DNA from 4 places in the Cytobacillus sp. EB106-05-05-XG126 genome. Region 3 is predicted to be linked to each of the others. Evidence: predicted binding sites of a transcription regulator. Region 3 holds the regulator's gene; each other region holds the start of a gene.

Region 1 (5,376 bases), 1.1 Mb from region 3:
ATAATAAGCAGGCGAAGTGCCTGTACAGCAAGCTCTGCTTCACGAAGATTTTGTTCTTCATATTGATGGGCAAGAACTTCAGCGTCACGGAGAGAGCGGGTTACCCAGACCAGGAGGTTTCTCAGCTCTTCTATGTCAAGGGCATTCGCTTTTTTTAAGTTCCGGATGGAGTCAGTCAGCGTTTCAATCAGCATGCCTGTATCAAATATATATAACCTCAGCTGGGATGGGGTCAGCCCGGGCCATAATTTCTGCACATCATCCTCATTGATATACTCTGAAACGATTACAGCATAATCCCGGAGTTTCAGCACGTTTCTCCGCAATTCTTCCCGCTGATGAGCAGTCATACGCTCTTCCTGCATTCCCTCAATTAAGAGATTGAAGGTAAAATTACTTTGGAAATGAAAGGAGCGGATGCTTCTTTTCAGGTTTTTCGCGGTGTCCTGAAAAAGAATGAAATTGAACAGGAAAGCATACGCGACCCCAATCCAGATCCCGAAGTAAAAGGAAGGAAGCTGGCTGGCTGATAATTGCAGAATAGATGAGAAATAAAGTGTCATGAATGCGATCATGCATAATGAGAAATAGCGGACACCAAAGCGGGTCAAATAAAAGCTTAAAAATATTAATGCAACCATTGAAATATCGGTAAAGATTGTGCTTTCTGCCAGCAGTGAACCGATTGATACTCCTGCCATTGCTGAAAATCCAAGGAGGCCGGTTGTGAGCATTTTCCCTTTTTTAGAGTCATCCATCACAATCATGATGCCAAGCATGCCGGCCATTCCGGAAACAATTGCCGGAGTAAGGGCGAGAGCGGCATCTGCCCCAGCCAATTGGATAAGAAATAAAGTTGTAAATACTGACGCCATTAAACTTAAGGTGGCTCGTCCGGCTTTTTGAAATCGGATAAGTCCGGGATCGGACGCCAGCAAGCTTCCAAGCCACCGGTATTTGATTTGCAGCTGCTTCATTGTTTCACCAATCTTTTTTTAGAGAGTTAAAGTGTATTTTACCATTCGTACTTTTATTATCCAAATGAACCAACTTAAGCTTTTTCTGTTTTTTAGGTTTTAAAATCGAACAAATGTTCTATAATAAAGTATGGAGGGATTTATTATGCCGCTAAAAGATAGAGGGAAAATAAAATGGCAGCCTGCTCACTTCATGCCGGAACACCGGGCGATGCTAAGAAAGCTGGAAAGAGATCAAATGGCGCAAAACAAGCCGCTCATTGATGAATATGAATTGGAGGAATATGAAAACAAAATTCACTATGCAATGGAATATGCTTATCTTTTGAAAGTAAAAGTCTGGCGGGAAGGATTTTTCCTCGAATACAAAGGAAGGGTAAACCGACTGGATGGCATCAGCAGAAAAATTTATCTGCAACTGGAGAGCGGGGATCTTGAGAAAATTAACTTTGATGAAATAGCCGGGGCGGAAGTGGAAGAATGAATAATATTTTATAATTGCAGCAGACTCGAGGAACTTACCTCGAGTTTTTATATGGGCCGTGGACCGCAAACAAATACACCCACTTTTTTCAATTTTTAGATATAATAAGAAAGAGCAGCTGGGAGTGAGTAGCGTTAAAGTACATCAAACATTTTTTCGTTATAAGGAGTCTTATCAATGAATGAATTGTTAACAGATTTACTTGATGATCTGCAAAAGTCAAACGGTGGCCATATTCTTTACCACTATGATCAAATGGATTGCTATCTTCAGTATGCGGTCTCATACATAACGGCTGGTGTCAGATGCGGCGGACATGTTTTGTTTGTGGAGAATGATCGGAATTATTTTCTTATTGAAAAAGAATTAACTAATATGTTGGGAGAAGAGGAATTAAACAGGGTTCATTTTACGAACAATTTTGATTTTTATTACTCTAACGGTAATTTTAATCCTGGTACAGTGTTCAACTTTTTTCATAAACACATTCAGCCATATTTAGATAGCAATACTAAGATATTTACATGGGGTTTGGTTGAGTGGGGGAACGTGAAGGACTACATTCCGTTAGTGGAACAATATGAAAAAAACCTAAGCAATGCCATTTCTGACCATGGCCTGATTTCCCTGTGTGCTTATGATAACAGAAATACGCCTCCGGAACTAAAGGAGAATTTAATGCGCTGCCATGATGTGCTCATAACAGATAGAGAGTATAAATACCTATAAAATGTTTTTAGGAGAAACCGATGGAAAAGATCACATTTCATGATATTTATAAACCGGGACACAGTGTTCTGGAAAATGACCTAATTATTCATAACCATAATCCTGACATGCTCCTTCAGTATGACAGCAATTTTATTGCCTTTAAAAGAATGCCTTCCGTTCAGGAGTTTGAAGAGGCACATCAATATTTAAGAGATTTTCATCAGAAAAAGGGCCAAAAGCATGTAAGATTTTATTTTCCGGATGATGAGGAGCTTTCTGGAGAGCTTGTGGCTTTCTTTCAGCAGGATAAAGATTATACGGTTGGGTTCCTGGAGTTATTTGCGATTCTTCCGGCTGAATTTCCGGAAGTCCAGGAAAGGGAAGAAATTAAAATTGAAAATGTTACGGATAAAACATGGAACGATTATTTGGAATTTCAGTATGAGCAGGATTCGGTATATGGGGAAAACTTCGCAGAGAAAAAGAAAGCTCAGCACTTAAGAAATTACAAAGATGAAAGTATTCAGCAGCTTATTGCATTTTATAAAGGAAAGGCAGCCGGATCTGTTGATGTCATTATCAAGGAACGAACAGCTGAAATTGATGGATTGATGGTCCATGAGGATTTTCAAAAGAAAGGCATCGGCAGCTCCCTGCAGAAATCCGTGATGGATCAGTATAAGGATAAAACGATCATTCTTGTGGCGGATGGAGAAGATACTCCAAAAGAGATGTACCGAAGGCAAAATTACCGGTATATTGGAAAGCAGTATAACTTATTAAAAGTATACGAATGAAGGGAAACCTGGTTCAATATTAGCCAGGTTTTTTTGTGTCAATAAAACATTGTTTTACAGTAAGAAGCTTGAAGAGTATTGATTTCGTGGTGAATTCCGGAAGATTTGTCGAAAAAAATCAGGAAAAAAAGAATAAGTACACATTTCATACGTAACAGTGTTATGTTACAATCGAATCATCAGAAAGGAGTCCTGGAATTGAGCGATGAATTAATTTCAAAAAAAGAGGTTCTGGATTTAACTGGGATTTCATATGGACAGCTTTACCGGTGGAAAAGGAAGAACCTGATACCTGAGGACTGGTTTGTCAGGAAATCAACTTTTACAGGGCAGGAGACTTTTTTTCCAAAAGAGAAAATACTCGAGCGGGTTGAAAAGATACAGAAGATGAAGGATACCCTTTCTTTGGATGAGCTGGCTGATTTGTTTTCATTGAATGCTTCGAACCTGAAGCTGCCAAAGGAAAGTCTGATGGCTAAAGGAATAGCTTCTGATCCGGTTATGAATATCTTTCTGGACACACAGGGGGAGATTCACGAATTCAATTATTATGAGATTTTAAAGCTTTATATACTTTCCAGCCTGCTGGAATCGGGGGATATCCATATCGAAGAAGGGAAAATGCTCCTTCAGCTATTAAATGATCATCAAGAGATTCTGCAGCAGCCCAAAGCTGTGATCTGCTTCATTCGAAAACTCGGCATGTCCAGCTGCCTGGCTTCAATGAACGGGGAACAGGTCCTTCTCGAAAAAGGGACAAAATTGGCAGCCGCTATATCGGTAGAGCAATGTGCTGAGGAATTAAAATCCAAATTGGCATAGGAGGAAATGCTGTGGAAATGAAAACACTGGGGAACTTAATCATTAATGGAGTTGGATCGGTTAATGGAGGAACTTTTAATAAAGTCGAAATCAATGGAAAGGGCACGGTAAATAGTGATATAGAATGCGAGAGATTCAATTGCAACGGTACGGGGACGATCCATGGAAACGTAAAAACCGAAAAAGGAAAGATCAGCGGTGCAGCCAAGATCCATGGAGCAGTTAAAGCTGAATCTTTAAATATCAACGGCTCCGCATCCATTTCAGAAGCTGTCCACAGCCAAAAGCTTGAGGTTGCCGGAAATTCCTCCATTGGAGGTTCTGTAAAAAGCGATGAAATGGTAGTGAACGGGAAAGCAAAGATTGCAGGAGACTGTGAAGCGGAGGTTTTCCGCGCGGAAGGGGCTTTTAAGATAGATGGTTTACTAAACGCAGAAACGATTGATATTAAACTATTTGGAGAAAGCAAAGCGAAAGAGATTGGCGGAAGAAAGATAAAAGTGGCACAGCATAGAGAAAGCCTGTTTAAATTGATCAAATCACTCTTCCCCCTCAAGCTCGAGGCAGAATTAATTGAAGGTGATGACATCGAACTTGAAGGCACCTCAGCTCTTGTCGTCAGAGGCAAAAATGTCAAAATCGGCAAAAATTGCGAGATTGGACTAGTGGAATACTCGGGAGAATACGAATGTTCACCAGACTCAGTGGTGAAAGAATCCCGGTTAATATAGAATCATGAATTCCTAACCTGATTGGTTAGGTTTTTTTTATTTAGGCTGTTACCAAAAGGCTTTTTGAATAGTATTTACTGAGTTGATTGGAGTGGAAGGTGCGAGATCGTCGAAAATGAATTCGCATTTTCTTCGTGCGGTGAATACTCAAGAAAGCTTATTCTAAGTCTTGCGGGAGCAGCGGGAGAGGTGAGACCCCGCAGACGCGCATCTTGAGGAGGCTCACCGCTCGCCCCGCTTTTTGCTGAGCATCCTGGAGCGGAAATCAACGGACAACATTGATAGGCGAAAAAAAATTTATACGAAAAGAGCCTTTTTTAAAAGGCAAGATATTCATAATCCAAATGGTACCGGGCACACTAACAAACAAGATTCGTTTTCCAAAGGAGATTTACTGTGTTCCGGAAACATTACAGTCACCATAAAAAGATAAGTAAGAGTATTCACTCTAATATTCAATACTTAACAGAGCAGTTTGGCAACAGCTCCGATCTATCAGTCCGAAATATAATACTTTCAAACCAAGGAAAAGCAGCCCTCATACATCTCCAGGGGATTGTTGACGACCAAAGCCTGCATGACAATGTTCTGCATCCTATTCTCGCATACAGTTGTGAACAAAAATCTATTCAAAATTGGTCCGTGGAAATAGCTCAGATCATTTCGGTATCTAAGGTGAATATCATTGATGAATGGCCCGTATTAGTTGACGGTCTGCTGAGCGGGGACACGGTTATTTTGATAGAGGGGCATCCAGAGGCGATCCTTGCGGGAACAAGAAAGATTCAATCAAGGTCTATTACAGAACCTACCACACAAACGGTGGTGAAAGGGCCAAAGGATGGATTTACAGA
Region 2 (5,376 bases), 290 kb from region 3:
CATGCCGGAACAGGGAATCAATGCAGTAGATCATATGCTGAAAATAATCCGGGTATTGGATGAAATGAAAATTGAATGGAAGACAGAAAAGAAGCCCCTCGGACAAAGCAGCCTGGCTGTTACCATGATTGAAGGCGGAGTGCAGACCAATGTCATTCCAGATAAATGCAGCATCAGAGCAGATATTAGAACAGTTCCCCCTCAATCCCATTCCCTTTTTATAAACAAGCTAAAATCCAAACTCGATGTTCTCTTGGATCAGGGAGAAATTTATAAATACAGTATTGAAACCCTTCTTGACCGTCCATCTATTTTAACTGATCCTGCCCGGGACATTATTCAAATTGCGCAGATGGTAAAGGACGAATCGGAAGCGGACCATTACGGGGTGTCCTACTATACAGATGGTGCCGTACTTAATCCAAGAAGTGAAATTCCTACCTTGATTTATGGCCCAGGTGATGAAAAGCTGGCGCATAAGCCAAATGAGTGGGTTAGTCTGGCGGCATATCAGCGCTCCATTCAATTTTACAGACAGCTTATTATGTCATATGGGAAGCTGGAGCCGTCAGAAGTCAGTCCAATACGAGGGGGAGGAAGAAATTGAGCAGTATTCTGATAAAAAACGCTGAAATTATTACAATGAATGCAGCTGAAGAAATCATTTTCGGGGATTTATATATTGTAGATGACCGCATTGCCGACATTGGACAGAATTTAACACATAAAGCGGATAAAGTAATCGATGCCACTGGAAAGACGGTCATTCCAGGATTTATTCAGACACATATCCATCTGTGCCAGACATTATTCCGCGGGCAGGCTGATGATTTGGAGCTTCTTGATTGGCTGAAGCAGAAGATCTGGCCGCTTGAGGCATCACATGATGAAGAGTCTATCTATTATTCTGCTATGCTCGGAATTGGCGAATTGCTCCAGAGCGGAACAACAACTGTAGTGGACATGGAAACCGTTAATCATACGGAATATGCCTTTCAGGCCATTGCCGAAAGCGGCATTCGGGCACTTGCCGGAAAGGTCATGATGGATAAAGGGGATGAGGTCCCTGTTCCGTTAAGAGAAAATACCTCTAAATCCATCCAGCAAAGCGTTGATCTCCTTGAAAGATGGCACAATCGTGAAAACGGTCGCATACAGTATGCCTTCTGTCCCCGATTTGTCGTTTCCTGCACAGAGGAATTACTGACAAATGTCAGGGATCTCTCTGCACAATACAACGTAAGGGTCCATACTCATGCATCCGAAAATGCCAGTGAAATTCTCCTTGTTGAAAGAGAGCTTGGCATGCGGAATGTAGTCTATCTGGACAGCATTGGCCTTGCAAATGAACGGCTGATACTGGCACATTGTGTTTGGCTTAATGAAGAAGAAAAAAGAATCATTAAAGAACGGGGCGTAAAGGTCAGCCATTGTCCGGGATCAAATCTAAAGCTGGCATCAGGTGTGGCAGAGATTCCATCATTACTGGATCAGCAGGCATTTGTCAGCCTTGGTGCTGATGGGGCTCCCTGCAATAACAACCTGGATATGTTTAATGAAATGAGATTGGCTGCCATCATTCAGAAGCCTGTGCACGGACCAACTGCAATGAATGCGAGAACCGTCTTCAGAATGGCGACAATCGGCGGAGCGAAGGCAGTTGGAATGGAACAGGAAATCGGAAGTCTGGAGCCCGGAAAGAAAGCAGACCTTGCTATCCTTAATCTGAATGATTTTCATATTTATCCGTCATTTGATATCGATACTATCTCGAGGATAGTCTATTCAGCCACTCGTGCAGATGTTGAATCCACCATTGTGAACGGCAAAATGGTGATGGAAAATCGGAAGCTGAACACAGTCGATAAAGAAATGGTTTTAAAAGAAGCGAACACCAGCATAAAGAGGCTGCTCAAAAGATTAGAGACAGCAGTTTATTAATCTTCTAATTCGGCTGAAAGCAAATCAGCCGGTTTTTTTATGGTAAAATATAGTAAAGGGTGTGGTGTTGTGGAAGTGGAAGTTTTAGATCATGCAAATCTTATGCAGGCAGCTGAGTTTATTGCAGAAATGAACATCTTGCCAGAGTGTCATATAGGTTATTTGGGGACCAGTCAAAACGATATTCTTCAAAGTCTGGAAGAAATGAATTATGATGCCGAATCAGCTGCGTTCATTGTCCGGGAGGGTGATGCTCTTGCTGGTTTTCTGGGTGCAGATGCCGATCTTAATAAAGGAACAGCTGAGTTATGGGGACCTTTTGTACAGGGAAATGAGCTTATGAGACTACTATGGGAAAAAGCTCTCCATTATTTTGAAGGAAAGCTGAATACATATTTTTTATTTGCTGATACAGCCAACCATGATGCTGCCGAATTTGCATCAAAAAACGGATTCGTGCTGCAATCGGCCCAAACATACATGGAACTGAAAGATAATTCATTCAATGGTTTAAGAAAGGTAAGTTTATTGCCGATTCACTTTCATAGTGCATTTATTCATTTGCATGATGCTTTATTTCCTCAAACATATTATTCAGGAAAAGAGATTATCGGAAGAATGAATGATGATCACAAAGTCTTTACGTCTCTTGATGCTGACGGATTAAATGGCTATTTATATGCAGAATACAATCGTGAAGAAAAAGAAGGAAGCATTGAATTCATTGGTGTGGACCCCTGTAAGCGCAAGAATGGGATTGGACGGAATCTGCTGGAAATGGCGGTTCATGATCTTTTTGTGAATAGTGGAGCTAATAGCATTAAGCTTTGTGCAGGGACAGCAAACGAGAAAGCGCTGTCTATTTATAAAAAAGCAGGGTTTACAGTTGAGAGGTCATTGAATTTTTATAAACTCGATATTCGGGAATAAGAGCAATAAGTTAGTGTGCTTTTGCGATTTTAGGTAAAATATAAATAACCAGATAAAATTGGAGGGAACAAAATGGCTATTGAAAACCCGAGCAGGGATGAAATCGGTGTCCTTTTAAAAAAGTCGAAGCGGATTGCTGTTGTAGGATTAAGCGGAAATCCTGATCGTACATCCTATATGGTATCAGAGGCGATGCAAAAAGCCGGCTATGAAATCATTCCGGTTAATCCGTCGGTTGATGAAGTACTTGGTGTAAAGGCAGTGCCCAGCCTTAAAGACATCGAGGGGCATGTAGATATCGTTAATATATTCAGGCGATCTGAGTTTCTTCCGGAAATTGCACGGGAATTTGCTGAAATAGATGCTGATATCTTCTGGGCTCAGCTCGGAGTGGCAAACCAGGAAGCATACGATTTTCTTAAAGAAAAACGGTACACTGTCATCATGGACCGCTGCATTAAAGTTGAGCATGCTCTGACAAAGTAAACTAAAGCATGAGGTCTATATAAGATCTCATGTTTTTTATTTTTTGTATAATCCCTGTAAATAAAGGGTTCGTGTAACGGAATTAATCATGATAAATCTCTTAAATCCCAAGATCTTATTTGCCAAAACCAAATAAATAGATAAAATAAAGCATAGACCATCCTAATTTATATGGTAAAATATAAATTATAGAACGCCTGTTCGAACATTGTTTTTTCAAGATGAAAATTGGCTGTACAGCCGAATTCTTATAGGGGTGTTCCAATGCCGTGTTTTCGGCGGCAAGTGTTTTGCAGGAAATGAAAGGGGTATGTTCGTGGCAAGAAATCAGGAAGCTTTTGACTACAATGATGATGCCATACAGGTACTCGAAGGGCTGGAAGCGGTTAGAAAACGCCCTGGGATGTACATTGGAAGTACGGATGCAAGGGGTTTGCACCATCTTGTATATGAGATTGTCGATAATGCTGTCGATGAAGCACTGGCAGGTTACGGGGATCATATCATTGTCAGAATACATAAAGATAATTCTATTAGTGTACAAGATAAAGGACGTGGAATGCCTACAGGTATGCATAGAATGGGCAAGCCGACTCCAGAAGTCATATTAACTGTCCTTCATGCAGGGGGAAAGTTTGGCCAGGGAGGCTATAAGACGAGCGGCGGGCTTCATGGTGTTGGTGCATCTGTCGTCAACGCCCTTTCCGAATGGCTTGTGGTTAAAATTAAACGTGACGGCTTTGTATATGAACAGCGTTTCGAGCTGGGCGGCAAGCCGGTGACCACATTGGAAAAGACTGGTAAAACAAATCAATCAGGGACTACCATTCATTTTAAGCCGGATCCGTCGATTTTCTCGACAACCACATATAATTACGAAACGCTCTGTGAGCGTCTTCGTGAATCTGCTTTCCTTCTTAAAGGAATGAAAATAGAAATCATAGATGAGCGTAATGATTTTCATGACGTTTTTCACTATGAAAACGGCATAGAAGCATTTGTAGAATATTTAAATGAAGAAAAGGATGTTCTGCACCCTGTCGTAAGCTTTGAAGGCGAAAGCAATGCAATTGAAGTGGATTTTGCTTTTCAATTCAATGATGGCTACTCAGAAAATGTTCTTTCATTCGTCAACAACGTCCGCACAAAGGACGGCGGTACGCATGAGGCTGGAAGCAAAACTGCGATGACAAGGGCTTTTAATGAATATGCCCGCAAAGTGAATCTTCTGAAGGAAAAAGATAAAAACCTGGATGGAGCGGATCTGCGTGAAGGATTCACGGCGATCATATCTGTTCGTGTTCCTGAGGAGCTTCTGCAGTTTGAGGGTCAGACGAAAGGCAAGCTGGGGACCAGTGAAGCACGTTCTGCTGTTGATTCAGTTGTTTCCGAGCATTTATCTTATTTCCTTGAAGAAAACCCTGAGACAAGCTCTCTGTTAATTAAAAAGGCGATAAAAGCATTCCAGGCAAGAGAAGCGGCCCGCAAAGCACGTGAGGAAGCAAGAAGCGGGAAAAAGAGGAAAAAATCGGAAGCGATGCTTTCGGGAAAACTGACTCCGGCCCAATCGCGGAACCCTCAAAGAAACGAATTATATCTGGTTGAGGGTGATTCCGCCGGTGGGTCTGCCAAACAGGGACGGGACAGGCGTTTTCAGGCTGTGCTTCCGCTTAGAGGTAAAGTAATCAATACAGAAAAAGCAAAGCTTGCGGATATCTTTAAAAATGAAGAAATCAATACCATTATCCATGCCGTTGGGGCAGGTGTAGGCGCGGATTTTAATCTGGATGATGTCAACTATGATAAGGTAATCATCATGACAGATGCCGACACTGATGGAGCGCATATCCAGGTGCTCCTGCTCACGTTCTTTTACAGGTATATGAAACCGCTGCTTGAAGCGGGAAAGGTATTCATTGCGCTGCCTCCTTTATATAAAGTCAGCAGGGGGTCAGGCAAAAAAGAAGTGATTGAGTATGCATGGAGTGATGATGATCTTCAGGATACCATTAAAAAAGT
Region 3 (5,376 bases):
TAACATCAATAGTTACCAACAAATTCACCTTGGATGATAATCCTGCTTCTTTAGTAAGAAGAAGTCAAAAGCGCGTCTCACTCGAGGAGGGCTCTAATAATTTTCTTCAGTAATTTCCTCAAAAGTGCTCCATAAAACTCTGCAAGCTTTTCTAATTTGTTCTTCCTGGGAAAACTCTTAGTCAATTCCCAATAGCCGATAGTAATATAATGAACCCCGATAGCTTTAGCTGAGAGTGTAGTAATTGTGGGATGAAGAAGTCAATTTAATAATTAGTTTTTTAGTTTGCTTAAAAATGCAAAGCCAGAGGGTTGTTCCGTACGCAAGTGCATCCATGGGAGCGCGAGCAGTACCTGAGCATGTACTAAGAAAATATGAAAACCCCTGGCTGATAAAGTCAGGGGTTTTTAATGTAAAAAATGCAAAAACCCCGTTTCCAAATGAACGAGGTTTTAACCAATTTCTATTTCTCTGCATCTCTCTATTCTTTGTGTCTTATTTTTAAGAAATCGAGACATGTCAGCAGTGCATCTCCTCCAAATCCTGCAATCACCGCCAGTAGAACTACCTTTAAGGCAGAGTCAGGATCTGAAGATACGACCAAAAAAACAGCCGCTAAAGCCCCCATAATTACCTCTTCAAAGACCCCCAGATAGATGAATTTTTTTGTCCTTCTGGGTTTAACCATTTTGCCTTCTTTCCGAATATGTCCAACGACACCGACCAGCCCACCAATCAACAAAGCGAAGGTAATGTTCAAAAACATTTTTTCTTCACACTCCTAAAGTCGAGATTTTGGACAAGCGACCTTAGGTTGATTCTCGGTGTATTACCATTATATAGAAAGTAACTATAAAATAACATGCATAAAAATACCGAATTTTCTGAATAATAAATTAGTCATACATGACTGTAACCTTATGCTAAAAGAAAAGTATCAGTGACTTTCGTAGGATTTAACTGATAGTACCAGGTAATAAGAACTGATAACCTTCTTAAAAATGGAAAAAACAAAAAGCAGGCAGAGGTGCCTGCTTTTTAATAATCTATTAGTGCATATGACGGTAAACGCCTATAACCTTGCCAAGAATAGAAACATTGCGGAGGATAATTGGTTCCATTGTCGAGTTTTCCGGCTGCAGACGGATAAAGTCTTTTTCTTTAAAGAATCTTTTGACAGTTGCTTCATCTTCCTCTGTCATGGCCACCACGATATCCCCATTATTGGCAGTGCTCTGCTGTTTGACAATTACATAATCTCCATCAAGTATTCCTGCTTCAATCATACTTTCGCCCATGATTTCAAGCATGAAAACATGCTCGTCAGCAGGTGCCATTCTTTCCGGAAGAGGGAAGTATTCTTCAACATTTTCAATTGCCGTTATCGGCTGCCCTGCAGTTACTTTACCGACGATCGGAACGTTGACTGCACTGACCTTGGGAATGTTAGAAGCCTCGTCCAAATCTAAAATCTCAATGGCGCGAGGTTTAGTTGGATCTCTACGGATAAGCCCTTTGCTTTCAAGCCTGGCCAGGTGACCGTGAACGGTCGAGCTTGAAGCAAGGCCCACTGCTTCCCCGATTTCTCTTACAGAAGGGGGATATCCTCTTAATTTAACTTCTTCTTTTATGAACTCCAATATGTCTTGCTGCCTTTTTGATAATTTCACCATCTTTACGCACCTCGTATGTGTTTTGTTGTCTCAATTATAGCATCAATTACCATATGATACAAACATAAGTTCGAATTTATATTGACACAAAACAAATGTTCGGTCTATAATGAAATCAACACATACGAACATACATTCTTTCGAGGTGGTATATTATGCTGAAAAAATTGTGGAAATCATATTCTTATGCTATTATTCTCTTCGTTTTAAGCTTGGCAGCATCGTTTATAATGCTTGTGCAGATAGAAACACCTGATACGGAAAAGTTTGTGAAAGTCACTGTTGCAGAAGGTGATTCTTTATGGGGGATTGCTGAAAACTTTTCTTCTGAGCATTCTCTGACAACAGATCAATTTATAAATTGGGTAGAACGAAATAATGGGATAGCGGCAGGAAGGATTTTTCCGGGTGATGAAATTGTTATTCCAGTAAAAGCCCTGGATGACCAGCCATATAAAGAGCTTGCGAGTTCAGACCTTAACAAATAAGGAGAAATTATGAAAGCAATAATTTACTGCAGAGTTAGTACAACAAAGGATACTCAGGAAACGTCCCTTTCAAGACAGGAAGAAGAGCTTTTGAACCTGGCAGAAAAGCATGACTTTGAAGTAGTCAAGGTCATCCGCGAACAGGCTAGCGGATACGATCTCGAAAGAGACGGTATATTGGAACTTTTAGACTTAATTAAAAAAAAGGATATTAAGGTTGTTCTCATCCAGGATGAAACCAGGCTGGGGAGGGGAAATGCCAAGATTGCGATTCTCCATTGCATCTTTAAAGAAGAAGCCCAATTATACAGCATTTCTAATAACGGCAAGCTGGAGCTTTCGGAATCAGATTCGATGGTGCTTAGCATTGTAGGGATGGTAGAGGAGTATCAGAGAAAGCTGCATAACATCAAAATCAGACGCGGCATGCAAAGGGCTGTTGATAAAGGATACAGGCCCGAGAAAAACCTAAGTAATCAGGGTGCAAATGGCGGCAGGGAAAGAATAGAAGTGCCAATAGAGGAAATTGTCCGGCTGAGGAAAAACGAGTTAACATTTGCTGAAATTGCTGCGACGCTTAAGGGGTTTGGCTATAATATTTCCAAAGCAACTGTCCATAGAAGGTATAAAGAACATATTGATTCACATGCTGAGTAGAGCACTTTTCTTGTCAAAAGTGCTCATTTTTAGTATGATGGCATTTGAGTTTCAGTATTGTTCCATATCTGAAGCTGCTGTATAAAAAAAACTTCCATCAGAATTATTCAAAGGTAAACTTTTGATATAAAGGAGCTTTAATATATGCTGCCAAAACAAAAACTTGCCCGAATTAATGAACTGGCAAAGAAGGCCAAGGAATCCGGATTAACAGAAGCAGAAGCGAAAGAGCAGACTTCTCTCCGCAAAGAGTATTTGGAGACTTTCCGCTCCGGCATGTTAAACACGCTGAAGGGCGTTACAATCGTTGACCCGAAAGGGAACGATGTAACTCCGAAAAAACTGAAAGAATTCCAAAATAAAAACCGCCTTCACTAATAATATAATTGCAAGGGATACACTGCGCTGTATTCCTTCTTTTAATAGAGGAGATGGCAATACTGACTATCTCCGCTTTTTTTACATATGCCGGATCTTTTTGTGTCAATATAGTAACAAACCGGCTTTTTTTGTCCCTTATCTGACCCTATTGGTTGTGAAAAAAAGGGACACCCGATAATATTAAAAGAGTGAAGAATTACTACTCGAAAGGATGTATTGAATGTTTAATCACACAGATGAACTCTCTATCAGTTCCATTCGCACTTTATCAATTGACGCCATTGAAAAGGCGAACTCCGGCCATCCGGGCATGCCAATGGGAGCTGCTCCAATGGCTTATACACTTTGGACACGCTTCATGAACCACAATCCGAAAAATCCAGAATGGTTCAACCGTGACCGTTTTGTTCTTTCTGCCGGACATGGCTCTATGCTTTTATACAGCCTTCTTCATCTTTCCGGCTATGATGTTTCCATGAATGACATTAAAGAGTTCAGACAGTGGGGAAGCAAGACGCCTGGTCACCCTGAATTCGGCCATACACCTGGTGTTGACGCAACAACAGGCCCATTAGGACAAGGTATTGCTATGGCTGTCGGTATGGCTATGGCTGAACGCCACCTGGCTGCAACATACAATAAAGACAACTTCAATGTTGTTGATCATTATACATACAGCATCTGCGGTGACGGAGACCTTATGGAAGGCGTTTCGGCTGAAGCTGCTTCCCTTGCCGGCCACTTGAAGCTGGGCAGATTGGTTGTTCTTTATGATTCAAATGATATCTCACTTGATGGAGACCTTGATAAGTCTTTCTCTGAAAGTGTTGAACAGCGCTTCAAGTCTTACGGCTGGCAGTACATCCGTGTAGAAGACGGCAATGATCTTCACGAAATCGCAAAAGCAATTGAAGAAGCGAAACAGGATGAAAGCCGCCCGACAATGATTGAAGTGAAAACAGTCATCGGCTATGGTTCTCCAAACAAATCAGGCAAATCTGATGTTCACGGCGCTCCTCTTGGTGCTGATGAATTGAAATTAACAAAAGAAGCTTATAAATGGACATTTGAAGAAGACTTCCATGTGCCACAGGAAGTATATGATCACTTTAAGCAGCAAGTTGTTGAAAACGGTTCGAAAAAGCAGCAGGAATGGGAAGACCTTTTTGCTCAATACAAGGAATCCCATCCTGAGTTAGGGAAACAGCTAGAGCAGGCGATCAATGGTGAGCTTGCTGAAGGCTGGGATAAAGACATCCCTGTTTATGAAGAAGGAAAGAGCCTTGCCAGCCGCGCTTCTTCCGGAGAAGTGCTAAATGCTATCGCTCAGAACCTGCCTTCATTCTTTGGGGGATCTGCAGACCTTGCAGGCTCTAACAAAACAATGATAAAAGGGACGGGTGACTTTACGGCTGAATCATTTGATGGCCGCAACATCTGGTTCGGTGTACGTGAATTTGCAATGGGTGCTGCATTGAATGGAATGGCGCTTCACGGCGGATTAAAAGTATTCGGCGGAACATTCTTCGTGTTCTCTGATTACCTGCGCCCGGCGATCCGTCTGGCTGCACTTATGAACTTGCCTGTTACGTATGTGTTCACACATGACAGCATCGCTGTCGGTGAAGATGGCCCAACGCATGAGCCTGTAGAACAGCTTGCAGCATTGCGTGCAATGCCAAACCTTTCTGTTGTCCGTCCTGCTGATGGCAATGAAACAGCAGCAGCTTGGAAAACAGCAATCGAATCAACAAATAAGCCGACTGCATTAGTATTGACTCGTCAAAACCTTCCTACATTAAAAGGAACGGATTCAGCGGCATACGAAGGCGTTCAAAAAGGCGGATATGTTGTTTCTCCAGCTTCTAACAGCAATGCGGATGTATTATTGCTTGCTGCAGGATCTGAAGTTAGCCTCGCAGTTGAAGCTCAAAAAGCGCTTGAAGGCGAAGGCATCCATGCATCTGTAGTAAGCATGCCTGCCTGGGATCGCTTCGAGGCTCAATCAAAAGAGTACAAAGAAAGCGTAATTCCTAAGACAGTCAAAAAACGTCTTGCCATTGAAATGGGATCTTCACTTGGATGGCACCGTTATGCAGGAGATGAAGGCGATGTTCTTGCCATCGATACCTTCGGCGCATCTGCACCAGGTGAGAAGATAATGGAAGAATACGGAT
Region 4 (5,376 bases), on a different contig from region 3:
TCTAATATTAAATCACGAAGCTCGGCAGCCCTTTCGAAATTGAGGGATTTTGCCGCTTCCTTCATTTCTTTTTCCATATCGCCTATCAGCTTCTCGCGCTCTTTCTTGTTCAGCTTGCCGAGCTTTGCTGACGGCTGGTATTCTTCCTGCTCTTCTGCCGCATGGGTTGCACGGATCGAATCGCGAATATCCTTCTGGATAGTCATTGGCGTGATGCCATGCTTCTCATTGTACTCCTCCTGAATGGAACGGCGGCGCTTTGTTTCACTGATGGCTTTTTCCATGCTGTCCGTAATCCGGTCTGCATACATGATGACATGGCCGTTTGCATTACGCGCTGCACGCCCAATCGTCTGGATGAGTGAACGTTCTGAACGGAGGAAGCCTTCTTTATCAGCGTCCAGTATGGTAACAAGGGATACTTCAGGAATATCCAGTCCCTCCCGCAGAAGGTTGATCCCGACCAGCACATCGTACTTGCCAAGGCGAAGCTCCCGGATAATCTCAATCCGCTCAAGCGTTTTTACCTCTGAGTGCAGGTACTGGACTTTAATGCCGATTTCCTTTAAATAGTCTGTTAAATCCTCAGACATTTTCTTCGTTAAAGTGGTAACAAGAACACGTTCGTTTTTCTCAACACGATCCTGGATTTCGCCAATGAGATCATCAATTTGACCTTCGATTGGACGGACATCAATTGTAGGATCAAGCAGACCGGTTGGACGGATAATTTGCTCAATCATTTCAGGTGTATGCTCAAGCTCATAAGGGCCGGGTGTTGCCGAAACAAAAACAGCCTGCTTCACATGCTTTTCGAATTCGGTAAACGTGAGCGGCCTGTTATCCATCGCTGAAGGCAAACGGAAACCATGGTCCACAAGCACAGATTTTCTTGCTTGGTCACCATTAAACATACCCCGGATTTGCGGCAGAGTTACGTGCGATTCATCAATCACAATCAAAAAGTCTTCCGGAAAGTAATCAAGAAGGGTATAAGGTGTTGAACCAGGGGGTCTTAACGTAAGATGACGTGAGTAGTTTTCGATTCCGGAACAAAAACCCATCTCCCTCATCATTTCAAGGTCATAGCGGGTCCGCTGCTCGAGGCGCTGTGCTTCAAGAAGCTTATCGTTTTCTCTTAATTCAGCAAGGCGCACTTCCAGCTCTTTTTCAATGTTCTGGATGGCAATCCGCATTTTTTCTTCACGCGTTACGAAGTGGGATGCCGGGAAAATCGCAACATGTTCACGTTCACCCATTATTTCACCTGTAAGGGCATCCACTTCACGGATCCGGTCTATCTCGTCTCCGAAAAATTCCACACGGATACAATGCTCATCCCGTGATGCCGGGAAAATCTCGACTACATCTCCGCGTACACGGAAGGTACCGCGCTGGAAGTCGATATCATTGCGCTCGTACTGGATGTCAACGAGCCTGTGAAGAAGCTGGTTCCTCTCAATTTCCATTCCGGTTCTGAGGGACAGCACCATTTCACGGTATTCTTCAGGTGAACCCAAACCATATATGCAGGAGACACTGGCAATAATAATGACATCATTCCGCTCAAACAGGGAGGAAGTCGCTGAGTGGCGAAGCTTATCTATTTCATCATTGATGCTCGCATCTTTTTCAATAAAAGTATCTGTAGAAGGCACATACGCCTCAGGCTGATAGTAGTCATAATAGCTGACAAAATACTCAACCGCATTGTTTGGAAAAAAGTCCTTAAATTCACTGTATAGCTGTCCTGCGAGTGTTTTATTATGGGCAATAACAAGCGTTGGCTTATTTACTTCTTTTATTACATTCGAAATCGTGAAGGTCTTACCCGTTCCTGTCGCACCCAGAAGTGTCTGGTGTTTCTTGCCGGAATTGATTCCCTTCACTATTTCTTTTATTGCCCCCGGCTGGTCGCCCTGTGGGGAATATTTTGAGACTAATTCAAATTGATCCTTCACCTAAAAGCCTCCCGTTCTAATTACTTTTATCTATTTATTAATCACAAACCAGCCTTGAAATAATTTAAGATCCGGGATGCACCGCTGATTTGTCAGTTTTTTACTCAAAACTCATATCATCATTCTACCACAAAGAGCCTAAAACAAACCAATAATATGCGAACGGATATTCGTTTTTTTGTTTTTACTAAGAAAATATTGCTTGGGAAATATGCCGAATTATTGAGAGGGTTGTCGAAGAAAGGTTAATCAAACGTTTGATTGATTGCCTTGAGTTTAATCAAACGTTTGATTGAACTTCATTATAAGCTTATATGACGTATGCCTAATTACAGTTTTAACTCATTAAATAAAAAACCTGTCGATAGGTTTGTTCGACAGGCTCTGCAAAATTCATTCCGCACTTGGCTTGATTTTCGGCTTCAATTTTTGGGCATACCAAAACCCGACAGTCAGTGAAAGTGCGTCTAAAACGATTAAGGCAAATGAATTGGTGTAGCCTTTATATACAGAAGCAGCAATAAGCCCCACCGTCAGCACCAGCCCGATCACACGATTATAGCTGACTCTCGTAAGAAACAATACCAGCAGTCCAGGAAGCAGAAGAGCTGACAAGTATTTTAATGCCATTTAAAACACCTTCTTTTGATTTTTCACAAAAATTCAAGGTTTCTACCATTAGAATAGCTTTTCACCGGAGGATGTACAAGTTTTTTCAGTGTTAATCCAAACGTTCTTTCACATAATAAGAAAAAGAACTTATTATGGAGGAATGCATCATGGCCAGAAGAAAAAGACGCCCGCTAGTACCGGAATCAAGAGGTGGATTGGACCAGCTGAAAAATCAGGTAATGGCAAACCAGGGATATCATGTTGACAGAGAAAATCCTGACGCAGTGAAATATGAAATTGCTGAGGAGGCAGGTGTGCCTTTGAAGCAAGGTTACAATGGCCGGCTTACATCCAAACAGGCAGGAACTGTTGGCGGAAAGATTGGCGGCAGCATGGTGAAGGAACTTATCCGGATGGCACAGGAACGGATGAAGGAAAAGTAGGCTAATGTGAAATTCGGGAAAAGGATGTTGAAATTCGGGAAACGAACACTTGATTTGAGGAAAAGACTCAGCAAACTAGGGAAACACCCCTCAAATATGAGGAAAACACTCACAAAAAAGAGGAAAAGCTATCCGCAAAAGATAGCTTTTGTTCTTATTCAGCAGCTTTTCGCTCTAAAAATTCCTGTTGAATGGATTTAAGCAGTTCCGGGTCCGTTACCAGCTTGAATGCTGTGAGAGCCAGCCCCTTTGCTCCTGTTATCAGCGCTTCATCACCTTTTTCAGATGCGGCGGCTTCCCGGAACGGAACTGTATGGGCAACAAGATCATCCGCACCAATTTTAATATAAGGGTGAATGGCTGGCACCACCTGGCTGATGTTGCCGGCATCCGTCGAACCGATTCCATCCCGGTCCCCTTCCACTACGATTTCTCCCAAGTCTTCAATCACTTCTTTAAACACCTGGTCATATGTCTTGTTTAACAGCAGGTTATCTACTTCGTTTTGAAAAGCAATCACATTCAGCTTGGCTCCTGTTGCCAGTGCTGCGCCTTCTGCGACAGCTTTAACCTTCCTTGTTACCTCATTTAAACCTGTTCTGGTTGAAGCACGGATGAAGAATCTGGCTTTTGCATACTCAGGGATAATATTTGGTGCATCCCCGCCATGTGTAATAATTCCATGGATTCGCACATCATCCTTCAATTGCTGACGGAGAGCATTTATTCCGTTGAACAGCTGAATGACTGCATCCAGAGCATTGATTCCTTCCTCCGGTGAAGCTGCTGCATGGGCAGGCTTTCCGATAAATTCGAAGTCAAGCGGATCAACTGCCAGTGATGAACTGGTCAGGCGGGTATGGTTTGATGGATGAACCATAAGGGCGGCATCAATGCCTTCAAGCAATCCATGCTTCACAAAGCTTCCTTTTGCACTTCCATTTGGCCCGCCTTCTTCCGCCGGGGTCCCCAATACTACTGCTTCTCCTCCGGTCTCATCAATAACCTTGCTCAATGCAATGGCTGCTGCCACACTTGTCGTGCCGATAATATTATGGCCGCATCCATGGCCCAGCCCGGGAAGGGCATCGTATTCTGCAAGAAAAGCAATGGACGGCCCCGGTTTAGCGGATTTTTTCCGGGCCAGGAAAGCTGTTTCATGACCGGCCACTGCCCGCTCTACATCAAATCCTTCCTGCTCAAGAATGCCTGAAAGCAAGCCCGAGGCAAAAAACTCCTCATTCCCTATTTCCGGGTTTGCATGGATCTGGTGGCTTGCGGAAAGGTAAAGTTCCTTGTTATCATCAACATTCTTCCTGATTACTTCTTTCAGTTCGGATAGTGCTTTTACAGGTGCCGTCATTATTGTTCCTCCTTTTATAAAGTGAAACTTCAATCAGTGGGGGTTTTCCTTATCCCCCACTGATTGTTAGTCGCGTTCTAGTGTCGCTAAGATCTCCGCTAGCGCTTCGATCAATCGACACTACGAACCCGATTGGTTCAACTAAGCCTCTGCCTGCGCGTCGGCAAGTTTCACTGTATCTCACCAATCGGGCCTTTACATTATAAAGCGAGGCGACTTGCCCAGGGGTGACAAGCATAAGACGAGCAGCTGGAGGGAAGTGCCTTTCTTCCCACCAGCTGATTGGCTTATGACCTCGAGCCCCTAGGAGCCGCAGCTAAATTGGGCAGTTTGACCCCCACTTATCCTCCTTTGATTCCTCTGAGTCTTGAAGTGGGGGTCTTACTGCCCGTTAGACTGCGATAAAAAGGCAGAAGAATACGGTTCTTCTGCCTTTTGCTTTCATTCCTGATAAATTTTCCCCAGGACGTCTTTTCCGCCAGTAACCGGGATTATGCTTCCTGTAATAAAATCGGATTTTTCATCGGTCAAAAAACTGATTACACGGGCAATATCCTCACCTGTACCCGGCCTTCCGACTGGTGATGCATGATCATGAACCTTCGCAGCTTCTTCAATATTTCTTTCCTTCCATTCACCGATAATATCTCCCGGACAAACCATATTTGCGGTAATTCCGTTACCGGCCTCTTCAATTGCAATGGATTTCGTTAAAGACGCTGCCCCCGTTTTTGCAGCCGCGAATGCAGAACGGTATATCCACCCAGATGCTGATTCTACACGATCAAAGCCTATCGTGATAATTCTTCCCCATCCATTTTCCCTCATTTTCGGTATAAACAACTTGGATAAATAAAAGACCGCATTTAAGTTGCCATTAATAAGGTAATTCCATTGTTCAAAAGAATAATCCAGCATCTCTTTTCTTTCGTGCACATAAGGACCGGCATTATGTATGACTATATCGATGATTTGAAATTCATTAAGAGCTTTTTCG

The links. The regulator LexA, encoded in region 3, represses DNA repair genes until DNA is damaged. The targets are predictions, from matches to a motif close to CGAACATATGTTCG.
Region 1: a site for LexA is predicted at 1,084-1,097, ahead of AC3WTL_RS01570 (YolD-like family protein). Genes of this name have one in related genera too.
Region 2: a site for LexA is predicted at 3,548-3,561, ahead of parE (DNA topoisomerase IV subunit B). Genes of this name have one in related genera too.
Region 4: a site for LexA is predicted at 2,121-2,134, ahead of uvrB (excinuclease ABC subunit UvrB). Genes of this name have one in related genera too.

The regions. Positions count from the first base shown of each region.
Region 1 is NZ_JBYTDU010000001.1:312,498-317,873, forward strand. It holds gene AC3WTL_RS01565 (FUSC family protein) at 1-977, opposite strand, end outside; gene AC3WTL_RS01570 (YolD-like family protein) at 1,123-1,461, shown strand; gene AC3WTL_RS01575 (MEDS domain-containing protein) at 1,639-2,190, shown strand; gene AC3WTL_RS01580 (GNAT family N-acetyltransferase) at 2,211-2,969, shown strand; gene AC3WTL_RS01585 (YhbD family protein) at 3,168-3,791, shown strand; gene AC3WTL_RS01590 (polymer-forming cytoskeletal protein) at 3,809-4,522, shown strand; gene AC3WTL_RS01595 (spore germination protein) at 4,919-5,376, shown strand, end outside.
Region 2 is NZ_JBYTDU010000001.1:1,150,696-1,156,071, reverse strand. It holds gene AC3WTL_RS05780 (M20 family metallopeptidase) at 1-607, shown strand, start outside; gene AC3WTL_RS05775 (5'-deoxyadenosine deaminase) at 604-1,941, shown strand; gene AC3WTL_RS05770 (GNAT family N-acetyltransferase) at 2,011-2,871, shown strand; gene AC3WTL_RS05765 (CoA-binding protein) at 2,944-3,357, shown strand; gene parE (DNA topoisomerase IV subunit B) at 3,674-5,376, shown strand, end outside.
Region 3 is NZ_JBYTDU010000001.1:1,441,437-1,446,812, reverse strand. It holds gene AC3WTL_RS07190 (DUF4257 domain-containing protein) at 482-766, opposite strand; gene lexA (transcriptional repressor LexA) at 1,050-1,673, opposite strand; gene yneA (cell division suppressor protein YneA) at 1,829-2,161, shown strand; gene AC3WTL_RS07175 (YneB family resolvase-like protein) at 2,171-2,818, shown strand; gene AC3WTL_RS07170 (DUF896 domain-containing protein) at 2,963-3,196, shown strand; gene tkt (transketolase) at 3,420-5,376, shown strand, end outside.
Region 4 is NZ_JBYTDU010000005.1:166,035-171,410, forward strand. It holds gene uvrB (excinuclease ABC subunit UvrB) at 1-1,961, opposite strand, end outside; gene AC3WTL_RS16750 (DUF2198 family protein) at 2,355-2,591, opposite strand; gene AC3WTL_RS16755 (alpha/beta-type small acid-soluble spore protein) at 2,741-3,016, shown strand; gene AC3WTL_RS16760 (M20 family metallopeptidase) at 3,171-4,379, opposite strand; gene AC3WTL_RS16765 (SDR family oxidoreductase) at 4,821-5,376, opposite strand, start outside.